DNA from 4 places in the Gordonia sp. C13 genome. Region 3 is predicted to be linked to each of the others. Evidence: predicted binding sites of a transcription regulator. Region 3 holds the regulator's gene; each other region holds the start of a gene.
The links. The regulator LexA, encoded in region 3, represses DNA repair genes until DNA is damaged. The targets are predictions, from matches to a motif close to CGAACANNTGTTCG.
Positions count from the first base shown of each region.

Region 1: a site for LexA is predicted at 2,082-2,095, ahead of M1L58_RS14520 (SAV_6107 family HEPN domain-containing protein). Genes of this name have one in related genera too.
Region 2: a site for LexA is predicted at 1,790-1,803, ahead of M1L58_RS14205 (HNH endonuclease signature motif containing protein). Genes of this name have one in related genera too.
Region 4: a site for LexA is predicted at 2,217-2,230, ahead of M1L58_RS00705 (DUF222 domain-containing protein). Genes of this name have one in related genera too.

Region 1 covers NZ_JALPSY010000017.1:92,629-96,872, reverse strand. Annotated here, with positions in the region: gene M1L58_RS14530 (phytoene desaturase family protein) at 1-1,171, opposite strand, end outside; gene M1L58_RS14525 (GNAT family N-acetyltransferase) at 1,221-1,889, opposite strand; gene M1L58_RS14520 (SAV_6107 family HEPN domain-containing protein) at 2,209-2,673, shown strand; gene M1L58_RS14515 (DUF3040 domain-containing protein) at 2,851-3,252, shown strand; gene mraZ (division/cell wall cluster transcriptional repressor MraZ) at 3,718-4,158, shown strand.
Region 2 covers NZ_JALPSY010000017.1:16,060-20,303, reverse strand. Annotated here, with positions in the region: gene M1L58_RS14205 (HNH endonuclease signature motif containing protein) at 183-1,772, opposite strand; gene M1L58_RS14200 (heavy metal translocating P-type ATPase) at 1,974-4,025, shown strand.
Region 3 covers NZ_JALPSY010000001.1:291,693-295,936, reverse strand. Annotated here, with positions in the region: gene M1L58_RS01370 (putative PEP-binding protein) at 1-1,676, shown strand, start outside; gene lexA (transcriptional repressor LexA) at 1,654-2,361, opposite strand; gene M1L58_RS01360 (LysM peptidoglycan-binding domain-containing protein) at 2,598-3,143, shown strand; gene nrdR (transcriptional regulator NrdR) at 3,243-3,731, shown strand; gene hrpA (ATP-dependent RNA helicase HrpA) at 3,705-4,244, opposite strand, start outside.
Region 4 covers NZ_JALPSY010000001.1:153,419-157,662, reverse strand. Annotated here, with positions in the region: gene M1L58_RS00720 (RsmB/NOP family class I SAM-dependent RNA methyltransferase) at 1-1,181, shown strand, start outside; gene M1L58_RS00715 (SRPBCC domain-containing protein) at 1,300-1,779, opposite strand; gene M1L58_RS00710 (ArsR/SmtB family transcription factor) at 1,776-2,111, opposite strand; gene M1L58_RS00705 (DUF222 domain-containing protein) at 2,302-3,561, shown strand; gene M1L58_RS00700 (GNAT family N-acetyltransferase) at 3,594-4,187, shown strand.

The DNA.
Region 1 (4,244 bases), on a different contig from region 3:
CCACGGCGGGCCGCGGAGGCAGGGAACCCACCGCGGCGGCGGCGTGCGCGCGGACCAGGTGTGCGCGGTCGGTGACCAGCAGACCGAGGGCCGAGTGGACGCCGTGGGCGGGCAGGTCGTCGGGCAGGTCGCGGTAGGCGGGTAGCGCGGTCGTGCCGAGGCGCACCGCCATCCCGATCCCGCTGCCGACGACGATGTCGCGCCGCCAGCGCTCGATGGTCCCGGCGTCGAAACCGCCCGCCGCCAACAGGTCCAGGGTCGCCAGGACATGGCAGGCGTTGATCACCGTGGGCGTGCACCGATGCTCACCGGATTCGGTCTGCACCCGCCAGTGGTCACCGCATCGGGTGATCGAGACCGCCGGGTCCCCGCACACGATCCGGCCGCCGTCGGCGCCGATGCGGTGGACGAGCGCATCGGTCAGCGCACCGCTGCCGCCGATCGCCCGACCGGGCGGGATGAGATGCATCAGCGCGGCGAACCCGACCATCGGCGCGGTGCCGGGCGCGCTCATCGGCGGCCCCGACTGCGCGCCGAACCAGGCGAGCCCGGCCTTCAGCTGTTCGGAGTCGAAGTAGCGGTCGAGGAGCGAGTCGCCGGACGTCATGAGTTCGGCGGTGAGATTCATCATCGCGCCGCTGCGGCGTCCGACCAGGCCGGTGCGTTCGGTGGTGGCCGTCGACCCGAGACCGGCGAACGCCCGCCCGAACTGTCCCATCGACGCGGGTCGATAGAAGGCGTCCATGACGGCCCGCGCCCGCGGCGTCCAGGTCTCGACGAACTGCCGATATGCCGCGGCATCCGCTGCGCCGCATGCTCGTTCGATGGAGACGCAGGTCGCGTCGAGATCGGTGCGAAAGACGATCGCCGGCGCCGTGTCGGTCGCCGGCACGAAAGCCCAGGGGTCGCAGTCGACGTAGCGGAGTCCGTGCGAGGCGAGGTCGAGGTCGTCGAGAACGGGGGAGTGCCGGATCATCAGGTGCGCCGAGGAACCGCGATCGATGCGGTACCCGGGGAAACGTTCGACGGTCGACACCGCCCCGCCGGGGATGTCATCGCGCTCGAAGACCTCCACGTCGCGTCCGGCCTTCGTCAGGTAGGCCGCGGCGATGAGGCCGTTGTGGCCGCCGCCGACGACAACCGCGTCGCGCCGCTCCCCGTGCCCGCTCATGCGTGTTCCGTGTCGTGCGCTGTCGTCGTTGTCTGTGCCACGCCCTCCATCATCCAGATTGCGGAGGACCGGGGTGCGGCGGTTGCAGGTTCAGCGGCAGCGGACGGCCGAGGAACGCGAACGGGCGAGGATCGCCGGTGAAGGTGAAATGCCGGAGCACATCCGAGAAACCCATCCGCCGATACAGCGACCAGGCCCGGTTCTGCTCGGCGGGGATCTCCGGCGTCGACAGCAGCACATGGCGTTCGGGTCGCTCGGCGAGCAGCCGCGCCAACAGCAACTGCCCGATGCCGCGACCCTGTGCGGTGGGGTGGACGTGGAGCTCGGTCAGCTCGAAGTAGTCCCGGGCGATCATCTCGATGTCCGCGGGGGAGCGTCCCGTCTGTCGCAGCCCGAGCCGGAGTTGCTGGTTCCACCACTGACCGGTCGCGCCGGTGTAGCCGTAGGCGATGCCGACCAGGACGTCGTCGGGCCCGGTGCCCACCGGCGGTCCGACCCGGCGCCGGGACGTCGGCATCGACTGCGCCTCGTGCGGGGGCAGGGTGGCGACCGCGCCGATCGCACGCCAGCCCGGCCGGGCGATGTGTTCACGCCACAGCGACGCGCGGTGCACCTCGGTCCCGCGGGGATACCCCATCGCGGTCACGTAGACGTCGAGAGCGGGCTCCAGCCACACGCGGGAGTCCTGCCCACTGAGGTTCACCAGACGGATCGTCAACGTCGGATCGCCTCCGGGTCCACCGAGCGGGCCCGCACCGCCCCGGCCATGCGCTCTCCGACCATCTGGTGTGACTGTCCTCTCGGTACGGCAGACTCCGCGGAATCCGGTCGCGGGAGTCGGTGTTGAAGAAGGATGCGGGCGCGGCCCACGCCTTGAAGAGACGCGCACCGCTAGCTATATTGAACGTGTCGAACGGGTGTTCGATGAATGTGCCTCCGCAAGCTGTTCGCGTTCATCCCGACGACATGACGGTCCGGTGGCGGACGAGGGAAGCGTCTGCCACCGGATACCGTCGCCAGCGAGTGAGGAGGATGCCATGCCCGGACGGCCCACATCCCGCCGGTCCGCCCCCGTCGACCCGGTGATGGTCGGACGTGCGCGCGATCTTCTCCAGCGTGCCCATCTCCTCCTCGACAACGCCGACGGTGTCTCCGACGACGCCGAGCGCTTCCGGCAGTTCTATCTCGTCGCCCTCCGTGCGGCCGGCGCCGCGATCGCCATCGGCGAGCCGGCCGGCCCCGCCCGCCGCAAGACGTCGAACGCCTGGACCCGTATCGGTGTGGTCGCTCCCGAACTCGCTCCGCTGGCCGCGCGCTTCGCCACGCTGTCGCCCATCCGGATGAAGATCGAGTCGGGGATCATCCGAACGCTCGACCCCGACAGTGTTGCCGGCATGCGACTCCTCGTCCTCGACTTCCTCCGGCAGGTCGAGACCTTGGTCATCGCTTACGAGCAAGGCAAATTCGGGACAAAGGACCCCCAAATCGGGCGAACTGCGTGAGGCCGGACACAGTTTCGGTGTTCCGTTGTCGTTCCGGTATGTGCATCCGGGCCCACAACAGCGAGTAATGGTGGTCGCGGCTGATTTCACCTCGTATCATGGGAGAATAAGGCGCAGACGCCTCACCGGTCGCGGTTGACCGTCGTCGGCGTCGCGGATCAGGGAGAAGGAGGGTCGGTGCCACTTTCGGAGCACGAGCAACGCATGCTCGAACAGATCGAGAGCGCTCTGTACGCGGAAGACCCCAAGTTCGCGTCCAGTGTCAAGCGTCGTCGGCTGGGTAAGTCGAGTGGCCGTCGTCGCCTGCAGGCGGTGGCGGTCTTCGTCGTCGGCCTCGTGATGCTCGTCGGCGGTCTCATCGTCAAGATCGACATCGGGGGCTTCCCGATCGTCAGCCTCCTCGGCTTCCTGGTGATGTTCGGTGCCGGCCTCTTCGCCCTCTGGGGTGACGACCTCGCCGACTCCGCGACGGGCGCGCCGCGCGCGGGAGGCAAAAAGCAGTCCGGGCCCTCCGGCTCCAAGCGCAAGCTGTCGGAGCGGATGGAAGAACGATTCAACCGTCGGTTCGAGCAGGAGTAGACCTCCGGCCGGCCTGACGGCCACGACTCTTCAGAGAGCCGCGCACCCCAGGGGGGGGCGCGGCTCTTTTGTTGGTGCGGCTCGGCTCTGTACCCGTGATTTCGACGCGCTGTCGACCGTGTCCCACCGTCACCCATTCCCTGGCCCCCACCTTCCCCCACCGGCGTTCCCCACCTTCCCCCACCGGGGTTCCCCACTTTGCCCCACCTGGTGAGAACTGCTGGTCGCATCGGCACCTGAAGCCTCAAAGGACTCGTCTGTCACACCATCGATGGACACAGCGACACGCGTCAGCGCACGAGACGCGCACGAAGCGTCAGAAGTTTCACCCGCTTGAACTGGGAATTTGCTGTCAGGTGGAGTCCGTGTGGGCTTCTGGGGTGGAAAGTGGAGGAAAGTGGGGTACTGTGGCAGCACTGGGTGAGGCGATCCGGAGCGCGGAACCCAGGGGCAGGAGGTGTCGACATGTCTGTGCGATTCGTCGGCACCTACACGCCCAAATTGGACGACAAAGGGCGACTCACGTTGCCCGCCAAGTTCCGCGATGCACTGGCAGGAGGGGTAGTGGTCACCAAAGGCCAAGACCACAGCTTGTCGGTGTATCGGACCGAAGAGTTCGATGCGATCGCGGCGAGGATCGTCGAGGCGTCACGTAACGACCCTGACCTGCGTGCGTTTCAGCGGACCTTCTTCGCCGGTTCGGAAGAACAGCGACCGGACGGCCAGGGCAGGATCAGCCTGTCCTCCGACCATCGCGTCTACGCGGGACTGTCCAAGGAGTGCGTGGTGTTCGGCAGCTTCGATCACCTCGAGATCTGGGATTCGGCCGCATGGGACGAGTACCAGTCGCAGCACGAGGAGAACTTCTCGGCAGCCAACTCGGCCGCGTTGAACGCGGTCTTGTAGCCGAGAGGGGACGGGGCGAAGCGGTACTCGGGCTTCGGATGGCACGAGGCCCCGATCCGGTCCGACCCTGGCGTACTTCCCCAACG
Region 2 (4,244 bases), on a different contig from region 3:
CCGGACGCTTCTCAGGGAGCGGACCCTTTCGAGCCTCACGACGGCCGGCCCGCCGGCCGCGGGTACTGACGTGCGAGGTGCGCCAACCTCGCTCCCTGAGGTGTGAGGAGCGTAGCCGCTGGGCTGAGTAGCGACGAAGGAGCGTATCGAAGTCGACGAGCCTCGAAGGGCTGGCGACGTTCCTACCCTGAGTTCCCGTACGCGTGGTTGAGAAGTGCTGAGGCGACCGCGAGTTCGGCAGGTGTGGCGTTGCGGAGGTCGATGACCTCGCGCAAGTGTAGGCGTGGGGTATCGCCGGACTCCGGTTGGGGTCCGTGGATTTCGGTGCGCACTTGTTTGAGGTGTTCGGCGAATCGGCGGGGTATGTCGGGTCGCCGGTTGATGTGTTCGGGGTTGGGTGGTGCGCCGGGTTCGGCGTTGAGTCGCCAGGCGCAGCGTCCTTCGTCGGGGCCTTCGCGCACCATGCGGGTGGTGTAGCCGCCGGGTTGGTTGCTGACCATGCGGTTGTGTTTCGGGCAGGCGGGGGCGAGGTCGGTGATGTCGGTGAGTCCACCGTCGGCCCAATCGAGTTGGGCGTGATGCATTTCCAGATGTGCGGCGGCGAGGTCGCAACCGGGGGTGGAGCAGCTTTCACCGTCGGGTCGGGCGAAAGACACCAGTCGTTGTTCGCGGGTGGCCAGGCGTTTGCCGCGTCCGAAGTACAGCGGGACGGCGGTGGCGTCTTTGAACACCGCCAACCAGGGCTGGGCGTCGGCGGCCATGTCGATGAGGTCGGGGATGGGGATCAGGGTGCCGGTGGCGGTGGTGGCGAACCCCGCTTCCCGTCTGAGGTCGTTGAGGTCGGCTTTGATGATCAGTTGGGTCGGTAACCCGCGGTGACTCTTACCCAGGAGCCCGTCCTCGAAGACAGCTTTGAGCAGAGCGTTGAAGGCGTCGTGATTGAGCTGGGCGGGGGTGCGGTCATCGCGTTCGGCCGCAGCAGCGACCGTGTCGGGGTCGGCGTCTTCGATTGACCCGTGTGGGGAGTCGGGGTCGTCGGGGTTGTTCATGCCGGGTGTGGCCCACACAGCGAGCAGCATGGTGACCCGGGCGAGGAGTTCGGGGGTGAGGGTGGCGGTGAGTTTGGCGGTGCCGTCGGCGCGTTGCCGGTGGACCGACAGTTTCCGGCGGCGCTTGCGGTCGGTGTCGTCGGCGAGTGTGCCGTCGGGATCGAGGTGGGCCAGTAGGCGTGCGCCGAGGGCGGTGATGTCGGCGGGGGTGTGCTCGACAGCGATCTCGGCCATCTGTCGTTCGGCGGCGACCTTTACGTCGTGGTCGACGGCGTGGGGGATCTGCTCGAGCACCTCGACGACCGCTCGCACGTGTGCGGGTCCGACGCGGCCACCGGCGAATGCCTCGGCCAGGGCGGGATGTTGAGGTGGCAGCTGCTCGCCGGTGTGGCTGGGAAAGGTTGCGGTGGCCGACATCTGGTTGCGGCGTCGGATCGGTTCGGCGACGCGCAGTCGGTGGGTCATGAACTGGATGACGCTGCGGTGGCCGGTCTTGTGGGGGAGGTCTCGTTCGGTGGCTTCGACGATCTGGCGGTCACCGGCGAAACTCAGTCGCGCGATGGCACGTTCGGTTTCGGAGGCGACGTCGACGAGTTCGGAATCGGAGCACTGCGTCAGATCGGCGGTCTGCAGTTCGGCGGTGATCCGGTGCAATTCCTGCACGAGTTCAGACGCGCGCGAAACCGGGGCACCGGACTGCGAGATCTCGGTCAAGACGGTCACCCCCCGATGCCGTTGTGCGAATGTATGTTCGACTGTACTCGCAAACCTGTTGACGCGCAACGAGTATCGAAAAACAATCGGTCGCCGAACTTATCGGTGGCGTCTGATAAGGGGATGCCGTTGTCGGGGTTGGGGTGCTGGGCCCGACTCTGCCCATATTGCTTCTTACGATATACGGGTAGGGGGTATATAGTCGGACGCATGAGTGCTACATCGACCCATCACGGGCACGACACGGGTACGCACGAAGGTCACCAGCATGCTGGTGGCGAACACGGCGGTCACGCCGACCACGTCGGCCGGTTCCGCCGACTGTTCTGGATCATGTCGGTACTGGCGATCCCGACGGTGGCGTTCAACGAGATGTTCGCCCACCTGATCGGCTATTCGCTCCCTCACCACGGGTGGGTCGCGTGGATCTCGCCGGTACTGGGCACGGTCATCTACGTCTGGGGTGGCCGGCCGTTCCTCACCGGTGCGGTCGCGGAAAGTCGGTCCCGCGCCCCGGGGATGATGCTGCTCATCGGGCTGGCCATCACTGTTGCCTTCGTCGCGTCGTGGGGTGCGAGTCTCGGGTTGTTGGACAGCGAGCTGAACTTCTGGTGGGAGCTGGCACTCCTCGTCGTGATCATGCTGTTGGGACACTGGGTCGAGATGCGGGCGCTGGCCCAGACGACATCCGCCCTCGACTCACTGGCCGCGTTGCTGCCCGACGAGGCAGAGAAGGTCGACGGTGCCGGAACGGTTACCGTCCCGGTCTCCGAACTGGAGGTGGGCGACGTGGTGCTGGTCCGCCCCGGTGCAGCGATCCCGGCCGACGGGGAAGTCGTCGACGGCACGACGGATGTAGACGAGTCGATGATCACGGGTGAGTCGCGGCCGGTCCGACGATCGGTCGGGGATCGCGTGGTCGCGGGGACCGTCGCCACGGATTCGGCGGTCCGGGTGCAGGTCACCGCGATCGGAGACGACACCGCGCTGGCCGGCATCGAGCGGCTCGTCGCCCAGGCGCAGGCCTCCTCGTCGCGCGCTCAACGACTCGCCGATCGCGCCGCCGGCTGGCTCTTCTGGTTCGCCGTCGCCGCGGCGATTGTCACCGCGGTTGTCTGGACCTCGGTGGGCATGCCGGACTCGGCGGTTGTCCGGGTGATCACGGTGCTCGTCATCGCCTGCCCGCACGCTCTCGGTCTCGCAATCCCGTTGGTGGTGTCGATCGCGACCGAGCGTGCGGCGCGTGGGGGAGTGCTGATCTCCGACAGGCTCGCCCTCGAGACGATGCGGTCGGTCGACGCCGTGCTCTTCGACAAGACCGGGACGTTGACCCGTGGCGCTCCGACGGTCCTTGCCGTCGAACCGGCGGGCGGCCGTACATCGGACGAGGTGCTGGCCCTGGCCGCGTCGGCGGAGGCGGACAGCGAGCATCCGCTCGCGGTTGCGATCGTCGAGGCCGCCCGGCTTCGGGACCTGAAGGTGTCGGCGGCGCAGGACTTCACCTCGTCGCCCGCGGTGGGTGTCTCGGCGCGCGTCAACGGGATGTCCGTCGCGGTGGGCGGGCCGAGATTGCTCGACACGCAGGGTGTTTCAGGGCTCCCGATCGCCGGGACTTGGCGCGACGAGGGGTCGATCATCCTTCATGTGCTCGCCGACGGTGAGGTCGTCGGCGCCTTGGCGCTGACCGACGAGGTGCGACCGGAGTCGCGCGAGGCGGTCGACGGTCTCCGGCGCCGGGGGGTCGAGACCGTGATGGTCACCGGGGACGCGCGGGCGGTGGCCGAGGATGTGGCACGGGAGCTGGGGATCGACCGCGTCTACGCCGGGGTCCGTCCGGAGGACAAAGCCGAAAAGGTGGCCGAACTGCAGCGCGAGGGAAAGCGGGTCGCGATGGTGGGTGACGGGGTGAATGATGCGCCGGCACTCGCGCAGGCCGATGTTGGCATCGCCATCGGAGCCGGTACCGACGTCGCCATCGCCTCCGCGGGTGTGATCCTGGCGTCCTCGGACCCGCGGTCGGTGCTCTCGGTGATCGAGTTGTCGCGGGCGAGCTACCGGAAGATGGTGCAGAACCTGTGGTGGGCGGCCGGGTACAACCTGATCTCGGTCCCACTTGCCGCCGGTGTGTTGGCGCCGATCGGATTCGTGTTGCCGATGAGCGTCGGTGCGATCTTGATGTCGGTGTCGACGGTTGTCGTCGCGCTCAATGCCCAACTGCTCCGGCGGCTCGATCTGTCTCCCGATCGACAAGCGCCACGATGACTGCGATCTGGTGACTGACGCCTGGCGTCTCGAGGGCTCGGACTCGCTGTCGCCAGGCGGTTCCGAGCCCCGGTGGTGTCTGCGAAGGAGCGCCACTGAGGGTTTGTCATCGAGAACGGCGACATCACGCTGGTGATCTCACTCACACAGGGTCATCTGTCCAAGACGGCCTTACCGGCATCATCGTCTGAAAAGCATTGTGCCGCAACTGCATTGAGG
Region 3 (4,244 bases):
CGGTTGTCGGTGGTGTGGCCCATGGGCCCGCACTCTGGCCAGGACGCCGTCCCGACCATTCCGCGGAGGCCCTCGGCGCCGGTGTCGAGGTCGCCGAGGACAAGCGCGCCGACGAGGCCCAGCGGTTCACCGCCGCAGCGGCTGCCGTCGCCGCGCGCCTGCGTGAGCGGGCCTCGCAGAACACCGGCGTCGCCGCCGAGGTGCTCACCGCCACCGCCGGACTCGCGGAGGACCGCGGTTGGATCGGTGCGGCGTCGGGACTGATCGCCAAGGGTGCCTCGGCGCCATCGGCGGCCGTCGCCGCCACCGAGCAGTTCGCCGCGGTGTTCACCAAGCTCGGCGGGCTGATGGCCGAGCGCGTCACCGATCTCAACGACGTTCGCGACCGCGTGCTCGCCGAGCTCCTGGGCCTGCCCGAACCCGGTGTGCCGACGCCGGACGTGCCGTCGATCCTCCTGGCCGACGACCTCGCGCCCGCCGACACCGCGGGACTCGATCCCGCGACCACGATCGCGCTCGTGACGCGACTGGGCGGGCCCACCAGCCACACCGCGATCATCGCCCGCCAGCTCGGTATCCCCTGCGTCGTCGCAGTGTCCGGACTCGACGAGATCGGTTCCGGCACAGCGGTACTCGTCGACGGCGCCACCGGCGAGATCGTCGTCGAGCCCGACGACGCCGCCGCCCGCGCACGGGTCGAAGAGTACGCGCGCCATGCCGCCCGCGTGGCCGACTGGTCCGGCCCGGGTCGTACCGCCGACGGCGTGGAGGTGGCGATCCTGGCCAACGTCGCCGACGGGTCGTCGGCCCGTGCGGCCACCGATCATCCGGTGGAGGGCGTGGGACTGTTCCGAACCGAACTGGCCTTCCTCGAACGCGCCGACGAACCGTCGGTCGAGGAGCAGGCGGACATCTATCGCGCGGTCCTCGACGCCTTCGGGGGCCGCAAGGTCGTCATCCGCACCCTCGATGCCGGCTCGGACAAGCCGCTGCGCTTTGTGAACCAGCCCGAGGAGGCCAACCCGGCGCTCGGTGTGCGCGGCGACCGGATCGCCTTGGCGCACCCGGAGATCCGTGAACACCAGCTCGACGCGATCGCGCGCGCCGCCGAGGGTTCCGAGTCGAGTCCCTGGGTCATGGCGCCGATGATCGCGTCACCGGCCGAGGCGGCGGCGTTCGCCGCGCAGGTGCGCAAGCGCGGACTGGTGGCCGGTGTGATGATCGAGGTCCCCGCCGCGGCGATCCTCGCCCCGGCGATCCTGGCCGAGGTGGACTTCGTCTCGATCGGCACCAACGACCTCACGCAGTACACGATGGCCGCCGACCGGATGTCCGCCGACCTCGCATCGCTGACCGATCCGTGGCAGCCGGCCGTCCTGCACCTCATCGCGACGGTCGCGCGGGCCGGACGCGAGCAGGGCAAACCGGTGGGCGTCTGCGGCGAGGCCGCAGCAGATCCCTACCTTGCCTGCGTACTCGTCGGGCTCGGGGTCACCTCGCTGTCGAGCGCTCCCGTCGCGGCTGCCGCGGTCGGGGCGCAGCTCGGCGGGGTCACCCTGGCCACCTGCGAGAACGCGGCGGCAGCCGCGCTGGCCACCGCCGATCCGGCTGCGGCTCGCGCGGCTGCCGCCGCGGTACTCGAGAGTGACGAGGTCAGATCCGCCGCATCACGGTGACGACCTTGCCGAGGATGACGGCCTCGTCGCCCGGGATCGGGTCGAACAACTCGTTGTGCGGCATCAGCCAGACGTGACCCTTCTGGCGTTTGAAGGTCTTCACCGTGGCCTCGCCGTCGATCATGGCGGCCACGATGTCGCCGTTGTCGGCCACGTTCTGCTGGCGGACGACCACCCAGTCGCCGTCGCAGATCGCCGCGTCGATCATCGACTCGCCGACCACCTTCAGCAGGAACAGCGAGCCCTCACCCACGAGTTCGCGGGGGAGCGGGAAGACGTCCTCGACGGCTTCCTCGGCGAGGATCGGGCCGCCTGCGGCGATCCGGCCGAGCACCGGCACGAAGGTGGGCTCGGGTAGCGCGCTGCCGTCCGGCGAGGTGGGCGTCGGCGGCTCGCTCGGCGCGATGTTGACCGCCCGCGGACGGTTCGCATCGCGCTTCAGGAGGCCCTTGCGCTCGAGTGTCCGCAGCTGATGGGCAACGGATGAGGTCGAGGTGAGACCCACCTCGTCACCGATCTCGCGGATGCTCGGCGGGTAACCGCGCTCGCGCACGGATTTGCGGATCACCTCGAGAACTCCGCGCTGCCGCGGCGTCAGCGAGGCCTCGGCCGCCGCCATGTCTGCCGGGGTGACGGGCTCGTCGGCGCCCCGCGCTCCGGTGCGCTTACCGCCGTCATCGCTCATGATCGGGTTCCTCTCGATTTCCGAACGTGCTGGTAGATCGCTTCTCTTCTCGACGAGCGTAGCCGAGATCGCCGACCGCATCAAACATTTGTTCGACGTGTTGCGAGACAATTGTCGGAGTGCCGTGCTACAAATCGAACATCAGTTCATCGAACAGATGATCGACACTCGAACAGTTCGAACACGGACGACGCGGTCCGCACGAACACGGTTCGACCGGAAACACGGAGGGCACCATGCGCACCGCCACTCTCATCGACCCCGTCCACTTCGACGATGTTCATGGCGACGTCCTGCAGCGCCCGATGCGCCGCGGCGACGGGCGCCGTCCCGTCGACGGGCGCCGTCCCGTCGACGGTCGCCCGGTACCGGAGTCTGCGGTCCGGGTCCGCCGGATCGCCTCCACGCAGTGCGCCTCGCCGGTCGGTCTGCGCGGTCGTGGACCGGTCGTGCCGGCCTCGCGTCCCGCGCAGACCGCCCCCTCGGCGGTCATCCGCCGGCGCCGGCGCACGGCGACGGCCATCCTCGCCGGCGTCGGACTCGCGCTGGCCGTCTGGGTCATCGCGGTCGTCGGCCAGAACTATGCCGCCACGGTCACGCCGTCCTCGGTCGGCACCGAGGTCGTGCATGTGCGCTCGGGTGACTCGCTGAGCACCATCGCATCTCGTGTCGCCCCCGAGATGCCCCGTGAGGCAGTTGTCGACGAGATCGTCCAGCTGAACGACCTCCCGTCGAGCGGCCTGCGCGTCGGCCAGCCGCTCCTCGCCCCCCGGTACCACTGAACGCGGGCGGTATCCTCGATGTCACAGGGACCGGCCGACTACCGGCCTGGCATGCGGCCCGGCTGCATCAGAGTGTCCCGTGACCTGCGTGAGGATACGATGCGCTGCCCCTTCTGCAAGAACGACGACACCAAGGTCATCGACTCGCGTGTCGCTGATGAGGGGCAGGCCATCCGGCGCCGCCGCTCCTGCGTGGAGTGTGGGCGACGCTTCTCGACCGTGGAGAGCGCAGTGCTCGCGGTGGTCAAACGCAACGGTGTCACCGAACCGTTCAGTCGCGAGAAGGTGATGAGGGGCGTCCGGCGCGCATGCCAGGGACGCCACGTCGCCGAGGACGCGCTGGCCCAGCTGGCCCAGCAGGTCGAGGACACGGTGCGTGCCAGTGGATCGGCCGAGATCCCCAGCAACGAGGTCGGACTCGCGATCCTCAAGCCGCTGCGCGACCTCGACGAGGTCGCCTACCTGCGCTTCGCGTCGGTGTATCGCTCGTTCGACTCCGTCGAGGACTTCCAGCGCGAGATCGACGATCTGCGTTCGGCGTCGTCCGAGTCCGGCAAGGCCTCAGCCGAGTCGGTCCAGAGTTCGTAGGACCCGCTTCTCCGACACCGGGTACGCGGTGCCGAGTCGTTCGGCGAACAATCCCACCCGCAGTTCCTCGACAAGCCACTGAGCCTCGTCGTTGACGTAGGCCTTCCGGTGCTCGGGGACCTGCGTCAGTCGCTGGGCCCACCGCTCGGTCACCCGGTCGACGACGGCCACTCCGGCCTGGTCCCGGGCCGCGGATGCGGGCAGTGCCGTCAACCGGGCTTCGGCCGCCGCGAGATAGCGCGGCACGTTCTCCAGATGTCGTCGTGCGGTGGCGGCGATGAAGCCGTCGAAGACGAGATTGTCGAGTTGTTCGGCGACGTCGTCGGCTGCGAGCGAACCGGCATGACGGTCGATCGCGGCGCGCACCGGCGCCACCCAGCCGAGGGATTCGACGGCGAGAGAGAAGTATTCGGGTGCCGCTTCGGAGATCCGTGGCCGCAGTTTCTCCGTGAGTGCGCGGAACGCCTCGGGTGAGCGCACCGCGGACAGCGTGCCGGCGTCGAGGCCGGCCAC
Region 4 (4,244 bases), 140 kb from region 3:
TGCTGGATGCGGTGATCGCCGCGGCGGCCAAGCGGCCCGTCGAGGAGATCGACGGCCCGGTGCTCGACGTGCTGCGGCTGGGCGCCTATCAGCTGCTGCGGACGCGCGTGGGTTCCCATGCGGCGGTGTCGACGTCGGTGGATCTCGTACGTTCCGAGAACGGCATGGGCCCTTCGGGTTTCGCCAACGCCGTGCTGCGGAAGGTGTCGCAGAAGGACGAGGACATGTGGGTCGAGGAGCTCGCGCCGTCGCCCGCCGAGGACCTCGTCGGCTACCTGGCCTTCCAGTACGCGCATCCGCGCTGGATCGCGGAGGTGTTCCGCGACGCACTCGGCGGTTCGGCCGGCCAGTTGCAGGCGGCGCTCGCCGCCGACGACGAACGGCCGCCAGTGCACCTGGTCGCCCGGCCGGGCTACATCACCGCCGAGGAACTGGCGCTGACCAGCGGGGGAGAGGAAGGCAACTTCTCGCCGTACTGCGTGTACCTGCCCAGCGGTGATCCCGGTGACGTCGACGCTATCCGCGAGGGCTACGCCGGTGTCCAGGACGAGGGCAGCCAGCTGATCGCGCGTGCGGTCACGGTCGCCGAGGTCGCCGGCGACTCCGGCCGCTGGCTCGACATGTGCGCCGGACCCGGCGGCAAGGCCGCGCTGATCGGCGCGCTCGCCGAGATCGATGCCGCCCGACTCGATGCCATCGAGGTGTCGAAGCATCGCGCCGAACTGATCCGCAAGGTGGTCAGCGACCTGCCGGTGACGATCCACGTCGCCGACGCCCGGTCGAGCGGCCTCGAACCCGGATACGACCGCATCCTGCTCGACGCGCCTTGTTCCGGTCTCGGCTCGCTGCGCCGCAGGCCCGAATCTCGTTGGCGCCGAACAGCTGCCGATGTCGATGAACTCGTCGTGCTGCAGAAGGAGTTGCTCACCGAGGCGCTTCGGCTGGTCAAACCCGGTGGCGTGGTGGTCTATTCGACGTGCTCGCCGCACCCGGCCGAGACCACGTCGGTGGTCGCCGATGTTCTGGCATCGGTGCAAGGTGCGCGTCAACTCGACGCCCGCCCGCTGGTGACCGTCGGCAAGCTGGGGCCGGAGCTTCTCGGCGATGGGCCGCACGTTCAGCTGTGGCCGCACATCCACGGCACGGATGCGATGTTCCTGGCGGCGCTGACCCGGGACTGATCGTTCACTTGCCGTGCGAGGCAGTGACCGCGGCGACGCCCTCGTGGTCTGCTACCGCCGCCCGGGCGTCGGTTCGTATTCATGCCATCGAGGGTCATGAACTCGGTGACGGTGACTCTCATCGCGACCCCTCGTTTTCGACGAGTGCGGCGAGCGCCGCGGTGACCGAGCCCCAGCCGTCGTAGAAGCCGAGATCGTGATGCTGTTCGCGATCGGATGGATTGCCGTGTCGCACGACGACGCTGTACTCGGTCCCGTCGGGATGTTCGCAGAGGGTGATCTCGGCGGTCATGGGGACGGGTGCGGGTTCGGCGGGCCGCCATGAACTGTCGATGGCGTTGGTGAACACCAGGCGTTCGTGGTCGTCGACGACCAGGAACACGGCGTCCATGTGCGGCACGAAGGTATCGCCGTCGTCGCTCATCTGCGTGACCAGTGCACCACCGGGACGCGGTTCGAGACGCTCGACCCGGGTGACGGTCGGGGAGGGCGTCCACCACTTCGCGAGCTGCTCGGGTTTCGTCCACGCGTCCCAGATCCGTTGCCGCGGTGCGCGGATGATGCGTTGCAGGGTCAGGTCGAGTTCGGGGTCGATCATGATGTCTCCTCGGTTTCGGTGACGAAGGCTTCGAGTCGGTCGGTGCGTTCGGTCCAGACGATGCGCTGGTGTTCGAGCCAGGTCTGTAGGCGTCGCAGGCGTCGACGGTCGAGCGTGCACATTCGGGTGCGCCCGGTCTTCTTGGTCATGACCAGGCCGCTCTCCTCGAGAACCCTCAGGTGCTTCATGAAGGACGGGAGGGACATGGGGAAGGGGTCGGCGAGTTCGCCGACGCTCGCAGACCCGCGCCCGAGACGTTCGACGACGGCGCGTCGAGTCGGGTCCGATAATGCACCGAATATCTCATCGAGGGCGGCCGAACTGTTTGCCATGTGGCTAAGTGTTACGCGATGAGTTGATGAACTCAATGGTTAAGTGATTGGAGTTTCGCATTGTTGTGAAAAACGACGTCGAAGCAGGGGGAAAGTAGGTATCATCGAATGTATGTACGAAACACGCGCAGTCGGAACCCCGGACCTGTCGACGGATGATCTTCGCGCTTTTCAACACCTCCTCGCCGGGATGGCTGCGGGCGTCGACGAGGTCGAGTCGGTGCATCGACTGACGCTGCTCGAGGAGGTGAAGTCCGCCTGTTCCGCGGCGCAGGTGCGTGAGACCGCGAACCTCGATCAGCTTCGTGCAGCCGATGAGGCCGCGAGGAATGTCCCGCCGCAGCGAAGGGGCCGGGGGCTTGCCGCCGAAATAGGGTTGGCGCGTAAGGCCTCACCGCAGAAGGGGAGCCAGTACCTCGGGTTCGCTCGTGCCCTGGCACATGAGATGCCGCATACGATGGCGGCTCTCGCGGACGGAGTCCTCACCGAGTGGCGTGCCACGATCCTCGTCCGCGAGACCGCTTATCTGACTCGCGAATCGCGGGAGGAGATCGACCGCCGGGTGTGCGGCGACCATCGGGCGCTGGTGGGTGCTTCCGATCGAGAGGTCGAAGCCCGGGCAAAGCGTCATGCCTACGAACTCGAACCGGCCGCGGTGGTTGCGCGAAAGGCCAAGTCCGAGAAGGATCGGCGGGTCAGCGTGCGGCCGGCGCCGGATCTGATGACCCAGCTTTCGGCGTTGTTGCCGATGACGCAGGGGATCTCCGTATATGCCTCGCTCAAGAAGCACGCCGACTCGGTGCTCGGCACCGACGATCGCACGCACGCGCAGATTATGGCCGACACGCTGGTCGAACGTGTCACCGGTCGATCCGCAGCGGAGCCGGTGCCGGTGGCAGTGAACATGATCATGTCCGACGAGTGTCTGCTCGGGTTGAACGATTCGGCGGCTGAAGTGCAGGGGTACGGACCGATCCCGGCAGCGGTGGCACGGGAACTCGTCGCCGCATCGGTGTCGCCCGATGGCGAGACCGCCTCGACGCTGCGTCGTGTCTATGCACGTCCGTCGGATGGTGCACTGGTGTCGATGGAGTCGAGATCGCGAACCTTCCCGGCCGCACTCGCGCACTTCGTTCGACTCCGAGACCAGCGCTGTCGAACTCCGTACTGCGGCGTGCCGATCGTAGAGATCGACCACGCGAAACCGCATCGACACGACGGCCCGACCAGCGAAGCCAACGCCGACGGCATCTGTGTCACCCACAATCGGGCGAAAGAGGCTGACGGCTGGGGATATTCGGTTCGTATGGCCGGAGACATCCGGGTCATCGACGTCATCACCCCGACCGGCGCCCGGCATCGGAGTGCCCCGCCGCCGGCAATCGGTCACCAAAGTCCTGACCGCAGCATGATCGAGACGAAGCTGCTGCAGCTACTCGCGGTCGCTTGAATGCTGCGAGGCGCCGGGTAACCTCGCTTCGCGTGACGATCCGCCCTTTGATTCGACCGGCGACTCCGGAAGACGTCGACGCTGCCGCAGAAACGCTCGGCCAGGCCTTCGCCGACTATCCGTTCACCAGACACACGGTGGATGCGCGTGACCATGGCGCACGCGTGGAGTCTCTGCAGCGTCTGTATCTCGCCGAGATCGGCATGCGGTGCGGCCGCGTCTGGGTCTCGGACGACCTTGCCGCCGTGGCGGTGTGGATCACTCCGTCCTCGTCGGGTCTCGACGAGGCGTTCGGCGACATCGCATCCCGAGTGGTCGACCTGTACGGAGACCGAGTAAACGTCGCCGCGCGGGCCGACGAGGCAACCGCCGGTCTCCGGCCGGCCGAACCCGTCTGGAATCTGGCCACGGTCGGGGTCGCGCCACATTCGCAGGGACGAGGGCTCGGCAGAGCTGTGCTCGAGCCAGGGCTCGAGGCGGCCCGGACAGAGGGGTATGCCGCATACCTCGAGACCTCATCCCCGGAGAACGTCAGATTCTACGAACGACTCGGGTTCGAGGTGACCGGGAAGGTTTCTCTGCCCGACGACGGCCCGGACGTGTGGGCCATGGTCCGGGTTCCGTGATTGTGGATGTCGAATCCCCACTTCGTACTGTCTCGTACTAGGTTGTCTGAGTGGAGG